3 regions of the Microbulbifer spongiae genome follow, and region 3 is predicted to be linked to each of the others. Evidence: predicted binding sites of a transcription regulator. Region 3 holds the regulator's gene; each other region holds the start of a gene.

Region 1 (6,993 bases), 1.3 Mb from region 3:
ACCTCAGCAAGCAATGCCAGTGAAGCATCCGGATCCATCGGCTTGTTCGGCAAGGGGGCGCCAAGAACCGCCATCAAATCGGCAGGCGAGCCCGTAAGCACGGCATCTTCAACATTCTTGTGCATCAAGCGGTCGACGACCAGATCCACCACTTTGTGGCCCAGTCGACGCATCTCTTCAGCTTCCAGCCCAAGAGTGTCAGCAGGGTAGTAGAGCGCATGGTCGGGGTTTATTTTGCGAGTAGTCATAAATCACCGCGGCCTTAAGGGGTTCTGTGCGAGTAGAGAGTTATAACCAATTCTGGAGAGTGAGGGATTGAAACAAAGCAGCGTATCTGGTGGATTTGTTGTCGCCAAACAGTCAACCGCCCAAGAGTACGCCGCAATGGATCAGAATACCGTTGTTGAGTTTACAGGTCGACAGGAGACAGCTGGTCCACTCACAGAACGACTGCGCCGGGCGCACCAGAGCTGCTTCAGAAAGCAGTGGAGACAGAGCTGTCGACCTTCATGGAAAAGTTTCAAGACCGCCGTCTGGACGGCGGTCGTGCGGCGGTAGTCCGCAATTGATCGTTGATTATTTTAGCCTGTAGCTGTCATTACCTGTCTTTAGGATGTGGCAGTGATGGGTTAAGGGGGCTAGCAATGCCGCCGTCATTTTTCGTCGACAAACACCGGGGACCACTCCGCAATGCCTAGGTTGTTGTTAATGGCGATGCTTATGCGCCCGTAAAGCTTGCTGATCAAATGGAACAGCAATGCGCCACCAGCCTGGCTGAGATGCTTCGCCAGTGGGCCAGCACCCTTTTTGGGTGAATAAGCGTATTATCCCTTATTACAAAGGAGCTTTTCCTCACGCAAGCAGCGCCAGCCGCCACTGCTAGGCTTTATCCAACATAGTCAAGGGAGCGCCACTATGCGGCTTATCATTCGTCCCAGTTACTGGCCATGCCTACTGCAAGTCGCCCTTGCCCTGGGTCTCGCCTTTGCCAGCCTGTCGATCAATGCGCAGGGACAACAGCAGGCCAACCCCGACTTCTGGGAAAAATACGACGACCTCACCGATTGGGTGACACTCCGTCTGCAACTCACCCCCGAACAGGAAAAGGATGTATTACCAGTGATGCAGAGGAGTTTTGCGAAACAAAAATCCCTGCTGCAAAGCTACGGCCTGGCCAACAGCGCCAAGCGCAACCTCACCCCCAAGCAGCGCGGGGAAATCGGTGCACAGCTGGCGGTCATCAGCGCACAAAGCTATCGGGAACTGCAGGGCATGCTGAACGAGAAACAGCTGAGGGAGGCGAGTAAAATCCAGCGCGAGTTTTTGCGCGCATTTGCCGCCCGGTTGAGCATACGAGCGGGGCAGGACGAATAACCCGGCCCGCCGATCCACTGGCGGGGCGATACGCCCTGCGCCCGCCACTCGACTTGACGCAGTCGGTGTCTGTATAGGCACCAGGGGAAAGATTACAGTTTCATCTCTCCGAAGAAGTTCTTAACCCCTTCAAACCAGCCGGTCTGGCGCGGCGCATTTTTCTTCTCGCTGAGGGTGCTGGCAAACGTTTGCAACAGTTCCTTCTGCTTGCCGGAGAGATTCACCGGTGTTTCCACCACAACCCGGCACAACAGGTCGCCGGTAGCCCCGCCGCGCACTGGCGCCACCCCCTTGCCACGCAAACGGAACAGCTTGCCGGTCTGGCTCTCCGCCGGGATTTTCAGCTTCACCTTGCCCTCGAGGGTGGGGACTTCCAACTCCCCGCCGAGCGCAGCAGCCGCAAAGCTGATCGGCACTTCACAGTAGAGATTCTTGCCATCGCGCTGGAACAGTTCGTGCTCCTTGACCACCACCTGTACATACAGATCGCCGGCAGGACCGCCGTCAGGCCCCGCCTCACCCTCTCCGGACAGGCGGATGCGGTCGCCGGTATCCACACCGGGGGGCACCTTGACCGACAGGGTCTTGGTTTCCTCCACCCGACCGCGCCCGTGGCAACGGACACAGGGGTCGGAGATAATGCTGCCGCGTCCGCGGCACTTGGGACAGGTCTGCTGCACAGAGAAGAATCCCTGCTGCATACGCACCTGACCGGCCCCACCACAGGTCGAACAAGTTTGCGGCGAAGAGCCGGGTTTGGCACCGGAACCATGACAGATATCGCAGGCAGCCAGGGTGGGTACACGGATCTTCACGGTCGTGCCGCGCACTGCGTCTTCCAGGTCCAGCTCGAGATCGTAACGCAGGTCGGAACCCCGTGCCGGCCCACCGCGGCGGCCACCGCCACCACCGCCAAAGATATCGCCGAACACATCGCCGAAAATATCGGAGAAACCGCCGAAACCACCACCGCTGCCACCGCCCATCTGGCCTTCGACCCCAGCGTGACCAAACTGGTCATAGGCAGCGCGCTTTTGGGAATCCGCCAGCACCTCGTAGGCTTCGTTGGCCTCTTTAAATCGATTTTCCGCTTCCTTGTCATCGGGGTTGCGGTCCGGGTGAAACTTCATCGCCACCCGCCGGTAGGCCTTCTTCAGCTCTGCATCCGAAGCGCCGCGCTCGACACCCAGGACTTCATAATAATCGCGTTTCGACATAAAGCTATTTTCTCTGGTCTGGCATCAAAAACAGCCAAACTCAACTTTCTAATTTTCAGTCCCTAACCAACCCCCGCACCGCTACGGGGCTCTGCCAAGCCGCAAGGGGCGGCACCACTCTGGCAGACTGCCAACATCCTCGGCTTTAAATCCATGTACCTGAAACAACACAGGGCGCGGGACCTTGAGAGGAAGGCACCGCACCCCTGAAGTTCTCCGGCAGCCACAGTGAGCAATAGCTGCCGTCAAAGTGAACAGTAGACGTCTACTGGCCCTCTTTCTTGTCGTCCTTTACCTCTTCGAACTCAGCGTCTACCGCATCATCACCCGCGGAAGACGGTTGCTCACCCTGGGCCTCTGCACCGGCGCTCCCTTCAGCACCAGCCGCTTGGGCCTGTTCGGCGTACATCTTCTGGGCAACCGGGCCGGAGGCTTCGGTCAGCTTGGTAGTGGCAGCTTCCATCGCGGCCTTGTCGTTGCCTTTCACTGCTTCCTCCGCCCCGGAGATAGCCGCTTCAATCGCAGACTTTTCCTCTGCAGTTGCCTTGTCACCAGCTTCTTCCAGGGTCTTCTTGGTGGCTGAAATCAGGCTGTCGAGGGTATTGCGGGTCTGCACCAATTCCTCGAACTGCTTGTCCGCTTCCGCATTGGCTTCCGCGTCGGCAACCATCTTGTCGATCTCCTCCTCGGACAGGCCGGAGGATGCCTTGATCACGATAGACTGCTCCTTGCCGGTGGCTTTGTCCTTGGCGTGAACATGCAGAATACCGTTGGCGTCGATATCAAAGGTGACCTCGATTTGCGGCATTCCACGCGGCGACGGTGGAATATCGGCCAGGTCGAAACGGCCCAGGGATTTGTTCTGGGACGCCTGCTTGCGCTCACCCTGTACCACGTGGATGGTCACGGCAGTTTGATTGTCCTCGGCAGTAGAGAAAATCTGCGACTTCTTGGTCGGGATGGTGGTGTTCTTGTCAATCAGCGGCGTCGCCACCCCCCCCATGGTTTCAATACCCAGGGTTAGCGGTGTCACGTCCAGCAGCAGTACGTCTTTCACATCCCCAGACAATACCGCACCCTGAATGGCCGCACCGACGGCAACAGCTTCATCCGGGTTGACATCTTTGCGCGGCTCTTTGCCAAAGAACTCGGTAACCTTCTGCTGTACCAGTGGCATGCGGGTCTGGCCGCCGACCAGGATAACCTCGTCTACGCCGGAAGCGGACAGATCCGCATCCTGCAGGGCAATTTTGACCGGTTCCAGGGAGCGGGTAACCAGATCCTCCACCAGGCTTTCCAGCTTGGCGCGGGTCAGTTTTACAACCAGGTGTTTGGGACCGGTGGCATCTGCGGTGATGTAGGGCAAATTCACTTCGGTCTGCTGGCTGGAAGACAGTTCGATCTTGGCCTTTTCCGCCGCCTCCTTCAGGCGCTGCATGGCCAGCGGATCCCCTTTCAGATCGATGCCCTGGTCTTTCTTGAATTCGGCCGCCAGGTAGTCGATCAGACGCAGGTCGAAGTCTTCACCACCGAGAAAGGTATCACCGTTGGTGGAGAGCACTTCAAACTGCTTCTCACCATCCACGTCCGCAATTTCGATAATGGAGATATCGAAGGTACCGCCACCCAGGTCGTAAACGGCTACGGTGCGGTCTCCACCCTGCTTGTCGAGGCCGTAGGCCAGCGCTGCAGCCGTCGGCTCATTGATAATCCGCTTCACATCGAGCCCGGCGATACGGCCGGCATCTTTGGTGGCCTGGCGCTGGGAATCGTTGAAATAAGCTGGCACCGTAATGACCGCGGCTTCCACCTTCTCGCCGAGGAAATCTTCCGCGGTCTTTTTCATTTTTTTGAGGACTTCGGCGGAGACCTGTGGCGGCGCCTTCTTATCGCCCTTGGCTTCTACCCAGGCGTCACCGTTTTCGGCTTCAACGATTGTGTATGGCACCATTTTGATGTCTTTTTGTACGACATCGTCCTTGAACTTGCGGCCGATCAGGCGTTTGACCGCAAACAGGGTATTCTTGGGATTGGTCACCGCCTGGCGTTTGGCAGACTGGCCTACCAGAATTTCATTGTCGTCAGTAAAGGCAACAATGGAGGGTGTTGTGCGATCGCCCTCCGCATTCTCAATCACGCGCGCTTTATCACCATCCAGTATCGCGACACAGCTGTTGGTGGTGCCAAGGTCGATGCCGATAATTTTTCCCATCTGTAAAATCCTCGTTTGATGCGCTCTGCCAGCACTGTTGTGTGTATCGCGCGAATAATTCCTGATGTCAGCTATATTGGTGCCGGCCGATAAAATTCAAGGCTATCTGGCTCAGGCGCCGCTACGGTGCTTTGCTGACCACTACCATGGCCGGACGCACCAGGCGGCCGTTGAGGCGATAGCCTTTTTGAAACACTTCCAGAACCGTATTCGGTTCCACCTCTCCGTTGGGCACCTGGGTCATGGCCTGGTGCAGTTCGGGGTCGAATGGCTCGCCGGCCGGATCGACAACCTCCACCGAATTTTTCGCCAGGGTATCGATAAACGATTTGTGGGTCAGCGCAATGCCTTCCGCCAGCGCCTTGTTGGCCTCGTCTTCGGTATCAATGGTGGCGAGGGCGCGCTCCAGATTGTCCACAACCGGCAACAAGTCCTGCAGCAATTTCTCCACCGCAAATTTGCGCGCGCGCTCGACATCCTGCTGGGCGCGGCGGCGGGCATTCTGCCCCTCTGCCTGGGCACGCAGGGCGAGATCCTTCTGTACCGCCAGTTGCTCCTGCAGCTTGATGATTTCATCGTGCAGGGCATCGGCGCTCTCGGCCTCTTCCAGCAGGGCTTCCTCGGCCTGCCGGCGCTCTGTTGCGGATGGTTCCTCAATCTCGGCGGGAGCCGCCTCTTCTGTCTCTGTCAGGTGCTCGTCCACCAGCGCTTCCGGCTGCGCACCCTCTGTCATCTGGTCATCTTCGCTGCGCTCTCTGGCCACTGCTCTCTCCGTCGCGTCGACTCTGTCAGTAATGGATTGGGTCCGCCCGGCGGACTCTGGGGCTATATGGGGTCAACACCGCACAGTTCAAGAGGTTTTTCCTGTAAGCACCCACTGGCAGGGTAATGTGGTACTGGCGCTATAGCTAACGCAAGGCAGATACTGTATAAATAACCAATAGGCGGGCCAAAGTGCCCTCAAAAAGAAAGACACAGAAGCGTTTTCCATGTTGCTGCATTTGTCTATCAGCCAATTCACCCTGGTGGAACAGCTGGAGTTGGAGTTCGGCCCCGGTACCAGCGCCCTCACCGGTGAAACCGGCGCGGGGAAGTCCATTACCCTGGATGCGCTGGGACTGGCCCTGGGCGGGCGCGGCAGTGCCGAATTGGTACGCCCCGGTGCCAGCCGCACCGATATCAGTGCCACCTTTGATATTGCCGATCACCCCAGCGCCGAACACTGGCTGGTATCCCGGGAAATGGATGCGGGACAAGAGGTGATTCTGCGCCGCACCATTGGCGCTGACGGTCGCTCGCGGGCCTATATCAACGGCCAACCCGTACCCCTCCTGCAATTGCGCGCTTTTGCGCAACAACTGATTGATATCCACAGCCAGCACGAACACCAGTCCCTGCTGAATAAAGAAACCCACTGCCGCCTGCTGGATGAATTTGCCCAGGCCCAAACACTGGCCACTGAAGTCCGCAGCCGTTTCAAGACCTGGCAGGAACAGTACCGCCACTACCGCGCCCTGGCAGACAGTGCCGAGGAGACCGAAGCGCGACGCCACCTGCTGCAATACCAGCTGCAGGAACTGACCCGACTGGATCTGAGCACGGGGGAGATTGAGGCGCTGGAGCGCGAGCAACGCCAATTGTCCAAAGCGGGTGACCTTCTCAACGGCGGCTACCAGCTGGCGGCGCTGCTGTCCGGCGGCGAAGGGGATATCGCTGAGCAACTGCACCGCGCCCTGCAGCTGCTCTCGACCCTACCGGATCAGGCCCCGGCCCTGCTGGAAGTGTCGCAGATGCTCGACAGCGCGCGCATTCAGGTGGATGAGGCGGCAGACACCCTGTCGCGCCATATAGACCGCTTCGAGGTGGACCCGGAACGTCTGGCCGAGGTGGAGGCCCGCCTCAGCGCAATCTACCAGACAGCCCGCAAGCACAGGATACAACCACAGGAGCTGCCCGCTCTGGAACAGCAACTACAGGCAGAACTGGACGATATCAACGCGGCAGATACCCTTGAGCGACGCGCCGCAGAGTGCGAGGAACTGGAGTGCCAATTCCGCAAGGCCGCCGGCAAACTGAGCCAGCTGCGCAGCAAAGCCGCACAACAATTGGCCGAGGCGGTCAACCGGCAATTGGCGGCGCTGGCCATGCCCCATGTGCGCATGGAACTGGCATTGCACCCGCTGGCAAAGC
Region 2 (6,993 bases), 650 kb from region 3:
CCAACCATTGCTAGACTGGATAATTTCTCAAAGTCAGATTCATCTTCTATGTCGCGGGTTGTAACGACACTGTAGAGACCTGAGCCATAGCCACTATTTGTTCTAGAGATATAGCCAGACGCCTGAACTCTAGCCACAGCAATACGTGCCGGGAATCCGCTAGCGGGTTCAGCTTTCATTAGTGCTGCAATATCGACATCTGTCAAGGATGAGATATTTACACCAGAAGCAGGTGTTGTGTATGTAGCGCAGCCTTGTGTCACTACGATACTTACAGCCATTAGTACCATTAAAATTATTCTGTTCATTCAGGTTAATACTCCAAACTTTTGCTTTGAAACCTAAAATTTATATTGTGGCCACCATTATCCGGATTTCAATCCTGGAAGCAATTCTTAACCAGTTCTCCATAGTTACTATTCAAATCACGCAATTAAATAAATTTTGCATATTGCAGTGAGACGGCTAGTAGCTCCACACAGTAAGCCTAGTGTACTCTCCGAGCTTGGGTGCAAGGTCATCCAGGTGAAGGAATCGGCCGCCATGAGCGCCTTTCTGCTTCACACCGATACCGGTATAGCCTTCCTCTAGCGCGATACCCAGCAGCTCATAGGTACGTCCACCAGCAACCGATACATCAACAGCCTGTCCGGTAGTGTGTGTCATGCTGGAGCCAATACTGGTGCAGTGGGCCGGGCAGCAATAACTGGAGTTGGTCACCACCGGCTTGCTGAACCGCTTCCTCACCCTATCAACCGACGCAGCGTCTCATTCGAGAAGTGGAATTTCCCGCAACAATGGCAGGACAACTCCGTTTCCATGAGGTAATCATTCTTGTACATGGGTTCACCAGATACGAAAAAGCCTGCATAGGGCGGGCCAGGAATTATTTCGTCTATATTAGTGACTGCGGATAAATCAACTTAAAACGGTCTCCGCTCTGGAGAAAACTATGAACAACACCACTCGTGTCAAGTGTCTCCCCATCGCCTTAAATGCTATAGGTCTATTTTTTATCTTTGGTATTTACCCAATGATGCGATGGACATGGCCTTCAGGGTGGAAATGGATAGCCCCATATCAAGAGTACCAACTAATTTTGCTGGCAATATACGCAACGTTGGGTATATGCCTGCTTTTTGCTGCCCGAAACCTTGCTGCAAATATCGGTCTGATTTGGTTCACCATTTGGTTGAACCTAGTATGTGGCACCATCATGCTTTTGATGGTGGTAGGCGATCAAACCGGGAAACAAAACTTGATCGGAAACATCCCCGTACAGTATTTAATTTCCGGAGTTCTCTGGTATCTGTTACCCAGGCATAAAAAGTGCCCCTCTTGACGCCCTAATGAAATAACTCACGACAGGAGATTTAGCGCTAAGTTATTCTGGGCTCATTGGCCCTACTAAAATCCCCAACCAGTCTTGGGGAAACTGATCAGCCCCACCAAGGTGGTCCAGTTTAAATGTTAGTGCATAGCGGGCCGTGGCTCTTTCTCCACGGTGGTTTCCGGGGCCGGTGGGCGGTAGCCCAAGGCACTGTGTGGCCGCTTGGTGTTGTAGTGCTTCCTCCACTCCTCAATAATAATTTCCGCCTCTTGTAACGTATAGAATATTTCACCGTTTAGAAGCTCGTCTCTGAGCCGGGCGTTGAAGCTTTCACAGTACCCATTCTCCCGGGGTGAACCCGGCTCTATGTAAGCCACCTTTGCACCAGCAAATGTGATCCAGTCCCTGACCGCCTGTGCAATAAACTCCGGACCATTATCTGACCGGATGTAGGCGGGAACACCGCGTAAAATGAACAGATCTGTTAATACATTAATCACTTCTGTTGAGTTCAGCTTTCGTTTTACCCGGATTGCCAGGCATTCTCGGGAGTACTCGTCCAGGATGTTCAGCATTCGGAATGCTTTCCCATCGCTAGTCCGATGGTGAACAAAGTCATACGACCAGACATGGTTCGGATACTCCGGACGCAGTCGAACACACGACCCGTCATTTAGCCAGAGCCGTCCCTCCTTTGGTTGTTTCATTGGAACCTTCAGCCCCTCACGCCGCCACAGTCGTTCCACGCGCTTGTTGTTCACTTGCCAGCCCGCATCTCTCAGTAAAGCTGCAATCCGGCGATAGCCGTATCGACCGTACTGTCGCGCAAGCTCAACCATGTCAGCAACCAAACGGTTTTCGTCGGAACGGCCAACAGGCAGGCGCCTTTGCGTGGACCGGTGCTGGCCCAAAACACGGCACGCCCGACGCTCAGAAATGTGAAATCGACTTCGTAGGTGGTTAATACAAGCACGGCGACGTGAAGGGCTCAGAAGTTTCCCTTGGCAGCCTCTGACAGAACCAACTTGTCCAGCGTGAGATCCGATACTGCTCGGCGCAACCGCTCATTCTCCTTTTGTAGTCGCTTGAGTTCCTTCAGTTGGTCGGTTCCCATCCCGCCATACTGCTTACGCCAGCGATAGAACGTCTGCTCAGTTATTTGCATCTGGCGTATCGCATCCAAACGCGACATTCCCTGACCGCAGAGCACCTCAATCTGCCGCAGCTTCGTGACAATTTCTTCCGGCTTATGATGTTTGATTCCCATGTTTAGCCCTCCGTCTCCTAATTATACGGGTGGACCACTTCAAGGGGGGAGGACCAAATGCTTATACAAACATATTTCATACATATAAATGCATCTTAATCGACAAATATAGGGTCTGTGATAGTATTAAGCTTGTAAATGCAACAGTATTGTTGCATTATAAGATTGTGATTAAATCAAGCGAAGAAACAGAGCTTAACAGCTTATTTAAGGCCCTTGGTGACAGTACTAGAAGGCGGATAATCGACGAGTTAATGATTCGTGAAAAGCAGTCATTGTTTGAGATATGCAGCCGCATATCTGCTGTGCATGGAATATCTTCCAGCCGGCAAGCTCTTTCAAGACATTTAGCAGTGCTCGAATCAGCGGGAATAATCACTATTGAATGGAAAGGTACAACTAAGCTTCATACCTTGGACAAGTCCTGTCTTTCAAGTTTAGCGTCCGGCTGGCTATCAACATTTGGAGATTGAATATGAAAATCTATGTAACTAGCGTTTTCGTCGATGATCAAGAAAAAGCCCTCAACTTCTACACTGAAATTCTTGGTTTTGAGAAGAAGCAAGATCTCCCTCTAGGTGAGTATCGATGGCTTACAGTTGTGTCGAAAGATGACCCCAAAGGAACTGAACTATTGCTTGAGCCAAGCGCCCATTCCGCTGTACCTCCCTTCAAGCAGGCTTTACTCGAAGATGGAATTCCCTTCGCTTCTTTTCAAGTTGCAGACCTCGACTCGGAATTCAAGCGTCTAAGCAACTCTGGTGTTACATTTATACAAGAGCCGATGGAAGCAGGAGACGTCAAAATGGCCATTCTCAATGATACATGTGGGAATCTAATACAGCTGGTGGAAATGACGCAGCATTTCAATTAGACACTTTCACACAAAAAAGTGGGTCTTGCTTAGGTCAGTGGCCTTTTCGACCTACACAATTAGAGGAAGACCCAGAAAATATCAGTGAAGATGGGGAACTTGACTGACCTACTAATGATAGTATTGCTTTACAGGTAAGAGAATTAATTCAATGAAATGGACAAGGATTTACATGGTGCTTCTTGGCATGCAAATAGTATTGACCTTATAAAATAGTTACAAGCAGTAGCCAAAGGCATCCCACCTTTGTCTACCGCACTCCCCTGTATCCCACCATACTTTACTCCGCGATATCCTTCGATTGTATAACACCTCAATCTGCGGAAAAGTCGTGACAATCCCTTCCGGTTTGCGGTGTTTGACACTCATGTTTAACCTTGCTTCTGCTTATTATACTGGGAGGACCAATGATATCACTTACAATCTGCCACCCTTTGGCAAATACGAGTTGAAAAAAGCCAACAGTCGCCTCAGGAAATGTTGCATGACCAAAAGAAAGTCTCTCTCGCTCCGAATCGAAACTCAAACATCTCTTTTAGTAACAATGGTTAACCCGTCCCCAACGGGCAAAAGCAGCATATCAACCCGGTTGTCTTTATGAATTTTCTGATTCAGGGCTTTGATGGCCAGGGTATCCGGGTCGTTTTTGTCGTCATCTACAACACTGCCCCCCCAGAGTACGTTGTCGACTAAAATAAGACCACCAGGGCGGATCAATTGTAGGCACTGCTCGTAGTAAGTGTCATAACCAGTTTTATCAGCATCAATAAAGGCCATGTCAAACTGGTTGTGTTGCTTTTGCTCGATCAGCTTTGCCAGAGTCTCTGAAGCAGGGGCAAGATAGAGTTTTATTTTCTGAGAACACCCTGCCTGTGTCCAAAAGGCTCTGGCTGTGTCAGTGTATTCTTTATTGATGTCGCAGGCGATCATTTCCCCGGTTTCCGGCAGGGCCATGGCCACAGACAATGCACTGTAACCGGTGAACACACCTACCTCAATCGCTCTCCTGGCCTTTATCAGTCTTGCCAGCAGCGCCATCAGCTGCCCTTGTTCGGGTGAGATTTGCATCTCAGCCTGGGTATACGTACGGGTGACATTCCTAAGTTCAATCAGTACAGGGTGCTCTCGCATACCGGTGTTAAGGATATATTCCCGTACAGCAGGAGGAAAATCTCGAGTTTGGCTGCTCATAAGATATGCCCATTTCCATTGACTTGTGAGATGATATGACCGCGCAAGACCAGTATGCTTCTCTGTAGCCAATTTGACAATTCGAGCCCTCGCCAGCACCGTATTTGCTCAGCACAAGGCCCTGTGCAGCGGTAATACCATGCCAACCGTTCATTCTTCAACGCTGCGCCCTCTAGACCACCCGACTCAGAAGTTACTCTCTAAGCTGGCTGAATATACTAACAGCAGTTGGTTCAACCTCCTCTATGGTAGCGAACCGACGCTTTCACCACTCCTTCCACTACCAGCTCCTGACCCTCCAAGACAGAGATGGCCGGGTATTTGGAGTTGGCCGACAATAAGCATCCTCGCTTCCTGTCTAGAATTTTGCATGTTAACTGGCCATCCAGAGCCACCACTACAACGTCACCATGTACCGGAGTTAGCGATCGATCGACAATAAGCAAGTCACGATCATGGATGCCCGCCTCCACCATGGAGTCTCCGTTGGCCTGAACCATATAGGTTGCCGCTGGCCTGGAGATTAGATGCGCATCCAGGCTGAGTGCAGATTCCAGGTGATCATCAGCTGGAGAGGGAAAGCCGCAGGCAACGCCGCTACTGTAGAGAGAAGAGAGTTTCATAAGGACACCTGTAGACTGTATATACATACAGATTAATGCTGCGAGTGCCAGGCGGGCAAGAATAATCAGTGACCGAGAGACCTCTAAGCTTCCAGAAGGGCCAGAATCCGGGTTGGCACCCTCCAGGGAATCTCCACCCATACTTTTCGCCTGTCGCCACAAACCGCTGAACAGAGATGGCCAGCACTGGCTCACGGGGTAGCTCCATATTGCAGACTTTTGCCTCCCATGCCTTGAAACCGGCCAGTATTAGCCAGCCCCGGCCCTCTGGGTCTGGGTCTGGGTCTGGGTCTGGACACCGTAAGACCTCAACCAGGCACGCTATCCTGCTATCAATCTATTGACACAATAATTATATTCGAATATTATTCGAACTTTATTCGAGCAGGATGCAGATTCTGACCACAATCGACATACTGGAGAACACTGATGCCGCGATCCCTCACAAAAAGTGCCGGCGAACAGGAAGCTATGATTCTGGAAGCCGCTGTGAAATGCATAGAACAAAGCTCAATTCTCGACTTCACGATGGCAGCGGTTAGCAAGGAAGCTGGTCTGTCGATGGGTTCAATCTACAAGCATGTGCAATCCAAGGAAGATGTTTTGGTCGCACTGTCAACACACGCTTTTAGCTATGAGCGCAATGTGTTTACGGATGTAATGAATCTGCCTCTAAGCACACCGGAACGATTGGTCGCGACCATGCTTGTGCTGTCCGACAAGTTCCATCACTATCCATTTGGGGCACAATTAAAGATGCTTGTCAGCAACCAGGCTGTGCTTCAACGCGCTTCAAGCGGCTGGATCGAGAAACTGAGACATATCAATACCGAAATCGGACAGGTATTTGAGGCTGCCATGGTTCGAGCCTGTAATACCGGTGAACTCATCACCGGTGACAGTGACCGGGAAATAATGCTCGATACCATTTGTGTGAGTCTGTGGTCCATGCATGTAGGGTTTGTACAAGTCGCGTACCAGCGATTTGCGTTTGAACAACACCAGGTCACTGCCAAGTTGCCATTCCCAATCCCAACCAATCATGTGCTATTAAATGGCGCACAACGGTTCATCAACAGCTTTCCCTGGAAAAAACCACTGGATAAACAGGGCATAGAAAAGGCAAGTGCCTTACTAACAGAGCGAGGCTATCGATGATAAATGGGTTGTCGGAGCTATCGCGATGATTTTACGATGGATAGCCATTATCACAGTGGCCGGTGTAATTGTGAGTGGGCTTGGCGTTTATAAATTTTTTGAAATCAAAGCCACCATTGATGCGGTAGAGGAACAGCCCGAATATTTCGAGACTGTTGAAGCAGAACTGGCTAAACCCACCACACATGTTCCCAAGGTTACTGCGCTCGGGGTTGTGGTTGCGCCGCAGCAGGTCACCCTGCGCAATGAACTGCCAGGTTATATTACTGCCGTTAATTTCCAATCCGGGGCCGCCGTCAAAAAGGGCGAAGTCATCCTACAGCTTGATATCAGCGAGCAACTGGCCAACCTCTCCTCCGAAGAAGTACGCGCCAAACTTGCTGAATCTGTCTACAGGCGTGGTGTTGAACTGCGAAAATCCGATGCCGTCAGCGAGGAAACCACTGAGCGGTCTCTTGCAGAGTGGAACGTAATCAAAGCCGATATTGCGGCGACCCGCAGCATTATCAGTCGGCGAACAATTCGTGCACCGTTTGATGGCGTGATTGGC
Region 3 (6,993 bases):
CAGCTATTTATCTTCCAGGTGCACGCGGATTGCCAGCACATCGCATTTGGCCCCGTGTAACACCCCATTGGCGGTCGAGCCCAGCAACAGGGCCAGACCGTGGCGGCCGTGGCTGCCGATAACGATCAGGTCTGCCCCCAGGTCCGCGGCCAGGCGATGTATCTCGGTAGAGGGCTGGCCGAGAATGACGTGTTGTCGTTCGGTGGGAATATTCAGCGCATGGGCAGCCTTGCGGAGCTGTTCCTTGGCCTGGGTTTGCAATTGCTCCTGGACTTCGGAAAGGTCCATAGGGATATCTCCGCCATAGGCAAAAGTCAAAGGCTCTATGGCATGTACCAAACTCACCTCTGCGCCAAATGCCCCCGCAAGCGCAGCGGCTTTTTCCAGCACCTGCGAGGACTCCTCGGAGAGATCAAGGCCGACCAAAATCCGTTGATATTCCGCCATAATGTGCTTTCTCCCGTCTCTATTATTGACTCAATGAATACACCCTTTCGACAGTCATTTTCAGTCTACCGTAAAAAAACTGTTTGACACAGATCATACGAAACAGCGCAGAATGGCGGTTTTTGTCTTTCATTGGGGTGATTGGTGATGTCCGAATGGTTACCAGTGATCATTATTGGCCTCGTCATTGGGTTGGTATTGGGGCCGGTGATGTGGCTGAAACCCAACCGTCGAGACCGCCAACTGGCGGACTTGCGCAGTCGGGCTGCGCGGGCGGGCATTACTGTGCAGATTCAGGCCCTTCCGGCCACCGCTGGCAGGGGGACTGCCGCCGTTTATTCCCATCGGTGGCAGGACCGCAAAGGGCTGCGGGTTGGCTGGACGCTCCAGCGCCAGCGGGTGGCGCACGAGTTGAATTTTGCCGGACGCTGGGATTGGGGTAGCGGTCCCGCTGCTCCCAAATCCGCCTGGCATTATCTGCATCAATTACTGGAAAAAGTGCCAGTGAACACCTATGCAGTCGTAGCCACTGATGTGGGATTAGGCATCCAGTGGGAGGAGTCGGGTGGAGGGCAGACCTTTGCACAACTGTTATCGGCACTGGCTGAATTCGGTCCGCTGATAGAGGGGGCCATTCGCAAACCGAGCCCGGTAAGGCCCGTGGAGAACTAGTCTTTCGAGGCCCGATACCCGCAAGAGGAGCCAGGTGCTACGCCTCCTTCCCAGTCCTTTAAAGGGTGGGGATATTTGCTGTCTGGCACAGAAAATTGTCAGCTTTGCTTGACCGCGCACTGGCTGGAGCTTATATATTCGCGCAGCGCAAGCTTGGACTGGCAGCTTGCCGGGCCTTAAACAGCAGTAAATTTTTATTTCAAATCAGAGAGTTATGGGTAAATCACTGGTCATTGTTGAATCACCGGCCAAAGCGAAAACCATCAACAAATACCTCGGCAAGGACTTTGTGGTTAAGTCCAGCGTTGGCCATATTCGCGATTTGCCCACAGGTGGGGGCCGCAAAGGGCCTGTTGATGCTAAGGCGCGGGCGCGACGCGCGGCGGAAACCCGCAGGCTCTCCCCGGAGGCGAAAGCGGCATACAAGCGCAAAAAGAGTCACGAGCAACTGATTAAACGCATGGGCATAGACCCGGATCACGGCTGGTTGGCACATTACGAAATCCTGCCAGGCAAGGAAAAAGTTGTCAGTGAATTGCGCAAGCTCGCCGAAAACGCTGACCATATCTACCTGGCGACGGACCTGGATCGCGAGGGAGAGGCAATCGCCTGGCATTTGCGCGAGGCCATCGGCGGTAGTGACGACCGCTATCGCAGGGTAGTCTTTAACGAAATCACCAAGTCGGCAATTCAGGGCGCCTTCAAAGATCCCGGGCGATTGAATATCAACCGGGTGAATGCCCAGCAGGCACGGCGTTTTCTCGACCGTATTGTCGGGTATATGGTATCGCCGCTACTTTGGGAAAAAGTGGCCAGGGGGTTGTCTGCAGGGCGCGTGCAGTCTGTGGCCGTACGCCTTGTCGTGGAGCGGGAGCGGGAGATCCGTGCCTTTATTCCGGAAGAGTACTGGTCCCTGTTTGCAGACACAAAAACCGATAATGCCGACAAGCTGCGCCTTGAAGTCAAAAAGCAGGCAGGTCAGGTATTCCGGCCCGTCAATGAGGCCCAGGCGAATAGCGCCGTGCGGCAACTGGAGTCCAGTGCGTTTGTTGTTAGCGGGCGGGACGACAAACCGACCAGCTCCAAGCCCGGTGCCCCGTTTATCACCTCGACATTGCAGCAAGCGGCGAGCAACCGCCTCGGTTTCGGTGTGAAGAAGACCATGACCCTGGCTCAGCGTTTGTATGAAGCGGGGCATATTACCTACATGCGTACCGATTCCACTAATCTCAGTGGCGAGGCTGTGGAATCTGCCCGGGAATATATCGGCGAGCACTACGGCGATCCGTATCTGCCGAAGGTGCCTAACACCTACAGCAGCAAGGCAGGGGCCCAGGAGGCCCACGAGGCCATTCGACCCTCCGATGTGCGTGTGGGCCCGAATATGCTATCGGGGGCAGAACGCGATGCGGAAAGGCTCTACAACCTAATCTGGCAACAGTTTGTCGCCTGCCAGATGACGCCAGCACAATTTACCTCTACCTCAATCGTGGTCAGCGCCGGCGAATTTGAACTGCGCGCTCGCGGCCGGGTTATCCGCTTTGACGGGTTCCTCAAAGTGGCGCCTTCCGGGGGCAAAAAGGAGGAGGATCTGGAACTGCCGGACGTAAAAGTCGGCGACAGGCTCGCCCTGCAGAAATTGGACCCGAAACAACATTTCACCAAACCCCCAGCGCGTTTTAGTGAGGCGGCCCTGGTGAGAGAATTGGAAAAACGCGGCATTGGCCGGCCCTCCACCTATGCGTCAATCATTTCCACCATTCAGGACCGCGGCTATGTGCGTTTGGAAAACCGGCGTTTCTACGCGGAAAAGATGGGCGACATTGTTACCGATCGCCTCAGTGAAAGCTTCAAAAATTTAATGGACTATGGTTTTACCGCGAACCTGGAAGAGTCCCTGGATGCGGTGGCCGAGGGGGAGAAAGGTTGGAAACAGTTACTCGATGAGTTCTATCGGGACTTCTCCGCTCGCCTGGAAAAGGCGCAGTCTACCGATAAGGGCATGCGTCGCAATACTCCGACTGACACGGATATTACCTGTAGCAGGTGCGGACGCCATATGCAAATTCGCACGGGTTCCACCGGGGTATTCCTGGGCTGTTCCGGTTATGCTCTGCCCCCGAAGGAGCGCTGCGTCAATACCATGAACCTGGTATCCGGCGATGAGGCGGTGGATGCGGACACAGATGAGGAAGCGGAATCCCGCCTTTTGCGCGAGAAGCGCCGTTGCGCCAAATGTGGCACGGCCATGGACAGCTACCTGCTGGATGAGCACCGCAAGCTCCACATCTGTGGTAACAATCCAGATTGCAGCGGTTATGCAATTGAGCAGGGCACCTTTAAGATCAAAGGGTACGATGGCCCGGTGATCGAGTGTGACAAGTGCGGCAGTGACATGCAACTGAAGTCTGGCCGTTTTGGTAAGTACTTTGGTTGTACCAATGAAGCTTGTAAAAACACCCGTAAGTTATTGAAAAATGGCCAACCGGCGCCGCCGAAAATGGACCCGGTGCCCATGCCGGAGCTGGTGTGCTTGAAAGTGGATGACCACTATATTCTGCGCGATGGTGCCACCGGGCTTTTCCTGGCCGCGAGTCAGTTCCCTAAAAAACGCGAAACACGCGCCCCCCTGGTCAAAGAGTTACTGCCTCACCAGAGCGAAATCGACCCCAAGTACAGCTTCCTTTTTTCTGCCCCGCTCAAAGACAACGAGGGGCGGGACACGGTGGTGCGTTTCAGTCGTAAGATGCAGCAGCAATATGTGCAGTCTGAAGAGGGGGGCAAAGCGACAGGATGGCGTGCTTTCTATCGCGAAGGCACTTGGCAGGTTGAGCCCGGTGGTAAAAGCACCGCTGCCAGACGTAAACCCCCGCGCAAGAAAGCCGCTCAAGGTAATCAATGACGAATCTCTATACGGGTCTGGTTGTCTCTGCGCTGCGCAAATGCCAGCTGTTGTTACAGTTGTCTGGCGAATCTGCCTTGCAAAACAGGGCCCTGCAAGAGGCGGCCCTGTTTCAGTTGTGGAAAGCCTACAAGGCTTACCTCGCTGAGCTGGCAAATGAATTGCAATTGGGTTTCGAGCCCGAGTCATTGCAAGTAGTCCTGGATAGTCTCAAGAGCCGGGGAGTGGTCAGTAGTGAGGCCAGGGAATTGTCCTTGCTCTACGCTGATCCAGATAGCTGGTTGAGCAAGCTGCTTCAATGCTGGAGAAAGCTGCAGCAGTATGCTCCCACACCCACAATGGAATCCGCGCGGAAAGGGGCAAACCTGATCCCACTGTGCAGTATGGCCTCCCCCACATCCGGTGCGCTTTCTGCTGAAATACTGCTGAAGTGGCATGGTGCTCTGAGCGAGTTGGTGCGCAGGCAGCGCGCCAGTTTGGAGGAGTGTTAAGGGTACCTGTGTACCATTTGCTTCGCTTGACTGCGCCCACTGAAACTTATAAATAGCCTGTGTTACACTGGGCGCAAATTGATTTGTGGTGAAGGAAAAGCAAATGTCCTCCGAAACTTTTGAGATTATCGAACTGGCCAATGGCGATGTGGCTTTGCGTCGCAGCGGCCACAAGGAGGACCCTCTGGTGAGTATCCATTTCTCAGCCGAGAGTCTCCAGTTTATGAGAAAACACAAGGTGGCTATTGCCCGGGCTATGCTGGAAGCGGGCATTGAGGCTGTACACAATCTGGATGACCTGGAGCCGGGTTACTTTGAGGAAGACGAGGAATCACTGCCGGTTAACCATACGATCCATTGATCGAGGGGTTACCCCGAAGAGGTTTCAACAGCGGCCAATGGCCGCTGTTTTTCGTATTAAGGCGTGATCAAATCAAGGGGTTTGGCGAATGACGCCCACCGCCAGCCCCTCAATCACAAAGTGGTTGTCCCGCATATCCACCTGAATGATGTCGAAGTCCTCATTTTCAGGCAGCAACTGCACCGCCGCCTGGTTGCCTTTGCGGCGGAAGCGTTTCACGGTGACCTCCTCGTCAATACGTGCCACAACAATCTGCCCATTCCTGACCTGCTCGGTTTTCTGTACCGCGAGCAGATCCCCGTCGAGTATGCCCGCATCGCGCATACTCATCCCGTGTACCCGGAGCAGGTAGTCTGCCGGCGGGCGAAAGAAGTTGGCAGGGAGATGGCAATAGTCCTCGATGTGTTCTGCCGCGAGAATGGGGTGGCCTGCGGCAACACGACCAATGATGGGAAGGCCGGATTGGTGGTCGGGAATCCGAATGCCGCGGGAAGCGCCGGCGACCATCTCAATGGCTCCTTTGCGCGCCAGGGCTTTCAGGTGCTCTTCTGCGGCATTGGGTGACCGGAAGCCCAGCTCCTGGGCAATTTCCGCCCGGGTTGGCGGATAACCAGTTTCTTCCAAATAGGTTTTGATCAGCTCTAGTACTTGGGTTTGTCGGGCAGTGAGATTGGTCATGGGGTTACCTGGTATTCTGTATTTTTATACAGTTGCTGGGATTATATACAGAATTGATGTCTATGCAATCCCAATGCACCCCCGCTGTATATGCTGCTACATTGGTTATGAAAACTGGGAATGAAACACGATTGTTGAAAGGCCTGACAGAGAGGGAACGATGCTGGATGCAAAAATGGCCGAGGCATGGCGGGTGCTGCGTATACAGTCGGAGTTGGTAGATGGCATTGAGCGTTTGATTGCACTCAGTGGCGCGGTTACGGTTTTTGGGGGCGCGCGTTTTACCGAGAGTAGCCCCGAGTACCGGCAGGGTGTGAAGCTCGGTGAGCTATTGGCCGCAGAGGGTATTTCGGTAATCACCGGTGGAGGACCGGGTTTGATGGAGGCGTGTAATCGCGGAGCTTTTGCCCTGCCGGGTACTTCAATTGGGTTGAACATTGAGCTTCCTTTTGAACAGACAGCCAACCCGTATCAGGATATCAGTTTAAATTTCCGTTATTTCTTTGTGCGTAAATTTATGTTTGTCAAACACGCTGTGGGCTTTGTGGGTCTGCCGGGGGGTTACGGTACTTTGGATGAATTGTTTGAGGCATTAACTTTGGTTCAGACACAAAAAGTGCGGCGGTTTCCCATTGTATTAGTGGATAGAAACTACTGGCGTGGTCTCTACAACTGGCTGGTGGATACGGTCTTGGAGCGAGATTGCATTGATGCAGGCGATCTGGATTTATTCCATATCGTGGAAACGGTAGAGGAGGCGGCAGACCTGATACTGCAATTTATGCGGCCCCAGGAGTAAGCGGAATTTTTCCCGTGTGTTGCGCCTGCCTCCTTCTCGTATTTTAATCGGCAAACAAAGCGTCGCATTTAAAAAACAACGCAATTGAACGGGCTGCTTTTGTGACTCGCACCGGCCCGGAGCTGCTGGCTGCGCCGCTTGTGTTGCAATGACCCGGCAATGTATGCCACGGCCGGGTTAGCCATAACTGAGCGAATCATACCTCTCCAAAGGAGCGGTCTGTATCGACAATGTGCTCCCAACCGCTAGCCCCCTGATCACAGCCTCAATGATTGATCGGGATGTGGGAGTAGAATAGGGTGTCGACAGACCGGCGGTGGAGTGTGCTAGTCTGGCCAGAATCAAACACCTGTTTTAAATCCTGGTTGACTGCTTATGAGCCATACGGACACCGTTAGCCGCATACTGGACGCCGCAGAGATCCTGTTTGCGGAGCGCGGCTTTACCGAGACATCCTTAAGGACAATTACCAGCACGGCCGGGGTCAACCTGGCCGCCGTCAATTATCACTTTGGTTCAAAGAAGGCATTGATTCAGGCGGTGTTTGAACGTTTTTTAACCCCGTTCACCTGCGCGCTGGAGTCAGAACTGGACGGGTGTGCTGCATCTGGTCGACACCTGCGTGTGGAAGACCTGCTGGGGA

What was found. The regulator LexA, encoded in region 3, represses DNA repair genes until DNA is damaged. The targets are predictions, from matches to a motif close to ACTGTNTNTANANACAGT.
Region 1: recN (DNA repair protein RecN) is a predicted target of LexA. The motif match lies at 5,728-5,745, and genes of this name have one in related genera.
Region 2: M8T91_RS10560 (LexA family protein) is a predicted target of LexA. The motif match lies at 5,300-5,317, and genes of this name have one in related genera.

What each region holds. Positions count from the first base shown of each region.
Region 1 is NZ_CP098023.1:3,203,850-3,210,842, forward strand. It holds gene M8T91_RS13375 (pyridoxal phosphate-dependent decarboxylase family protein) at 1-248, opposite strand, end outside; partial or broken gene M8T91_RS13380 (ATP-binding protein) at 577-776, opposite strand; gene M8T91_RS13385 (hypothetical protein) at 916-1,374, shown strand; gene dnaJ (molecular chaperone DnaJ) at 1,467-2,591, opposite strand; gene dnaK (molecular chaperone DnaK) at 2,857-4,803, opposite strand; gene grpE (nucleotide exchange factor GrpE) at 4,925-5,566, opposite strand; gene recN (DNA repair protein RecN) at 5,793-6,993, shown strand, end outside.
Region 2 is NZ_CP098023.1:2,505,708-2,512,700, forward strand. It holds gene M8T91_RS10530 (hypothetical protein) at 1-308, opposite strand, end outside; gene M8T91_RS10535 (D-Ala-D-Ala carboxypeptidase family metallohydrolase) at 466-747, opposite strand; gene M8T91_RS10540 (DUF6632 domain-containing protein) at 953-1,342, shown strand; one part of gene M8T91_RS10545 (IS3 family transposase) at 1,471-2,333, opposite strand; one part of gene M8T91_RS10545 (IS3 family transposase) at 2,333-2,597, opposite strand; gene M8T91_RS18915 (hypothetical protein) at 2,852-3,070, shown strand; gene M8T91_RS10550 (VOC family protein) at 3,073-3,471, shown strand; gene M8T91_RS10555 (O-methyltransferase) at 3,994-4,662, opposite strand; gene M8T91_RS10560 (LexA family protein) at 4,896-5,285, opposite strand; gene M8T91_RS10565 (TetR/AcrR family transcriptional regulator) at 5,715-6,443, shown strand; gene M8T91_RS10570 (efflux RND transporter periplasmic adaptor subunit) at 6,469-6,993, shown strand, end outside.
Region 3 is NZ_CP098023.1:1,857,841-1,864,833, forward strand. It holds gene M8T91_RS07900 (universal stress protein) at 4-447, opposite strand; gene M8T91_RS07905 (hypothetical protein) at 595-1,119, shown strand; gene topA (type I DNA topoisomerase) at 1,334-4,021, shown strand; gene M8T91_RS07915 (DUF6586 family protein) at 4,018-4,512, shown strand; gene M8T91_RS07920 (hypothetical protein) at 4,616-4,873, shown strand; gene lexA (transcriptional repressor LexA) at 4,946-5,551, opposite strand; gene M8T91_RS07930 (LOG family protein) at 5,712-6,350, shown strand; gene M8T91_RS07935 (TetR/AcrR family transcriptional regulator) at 6,726-6,993, shown strand, end outside.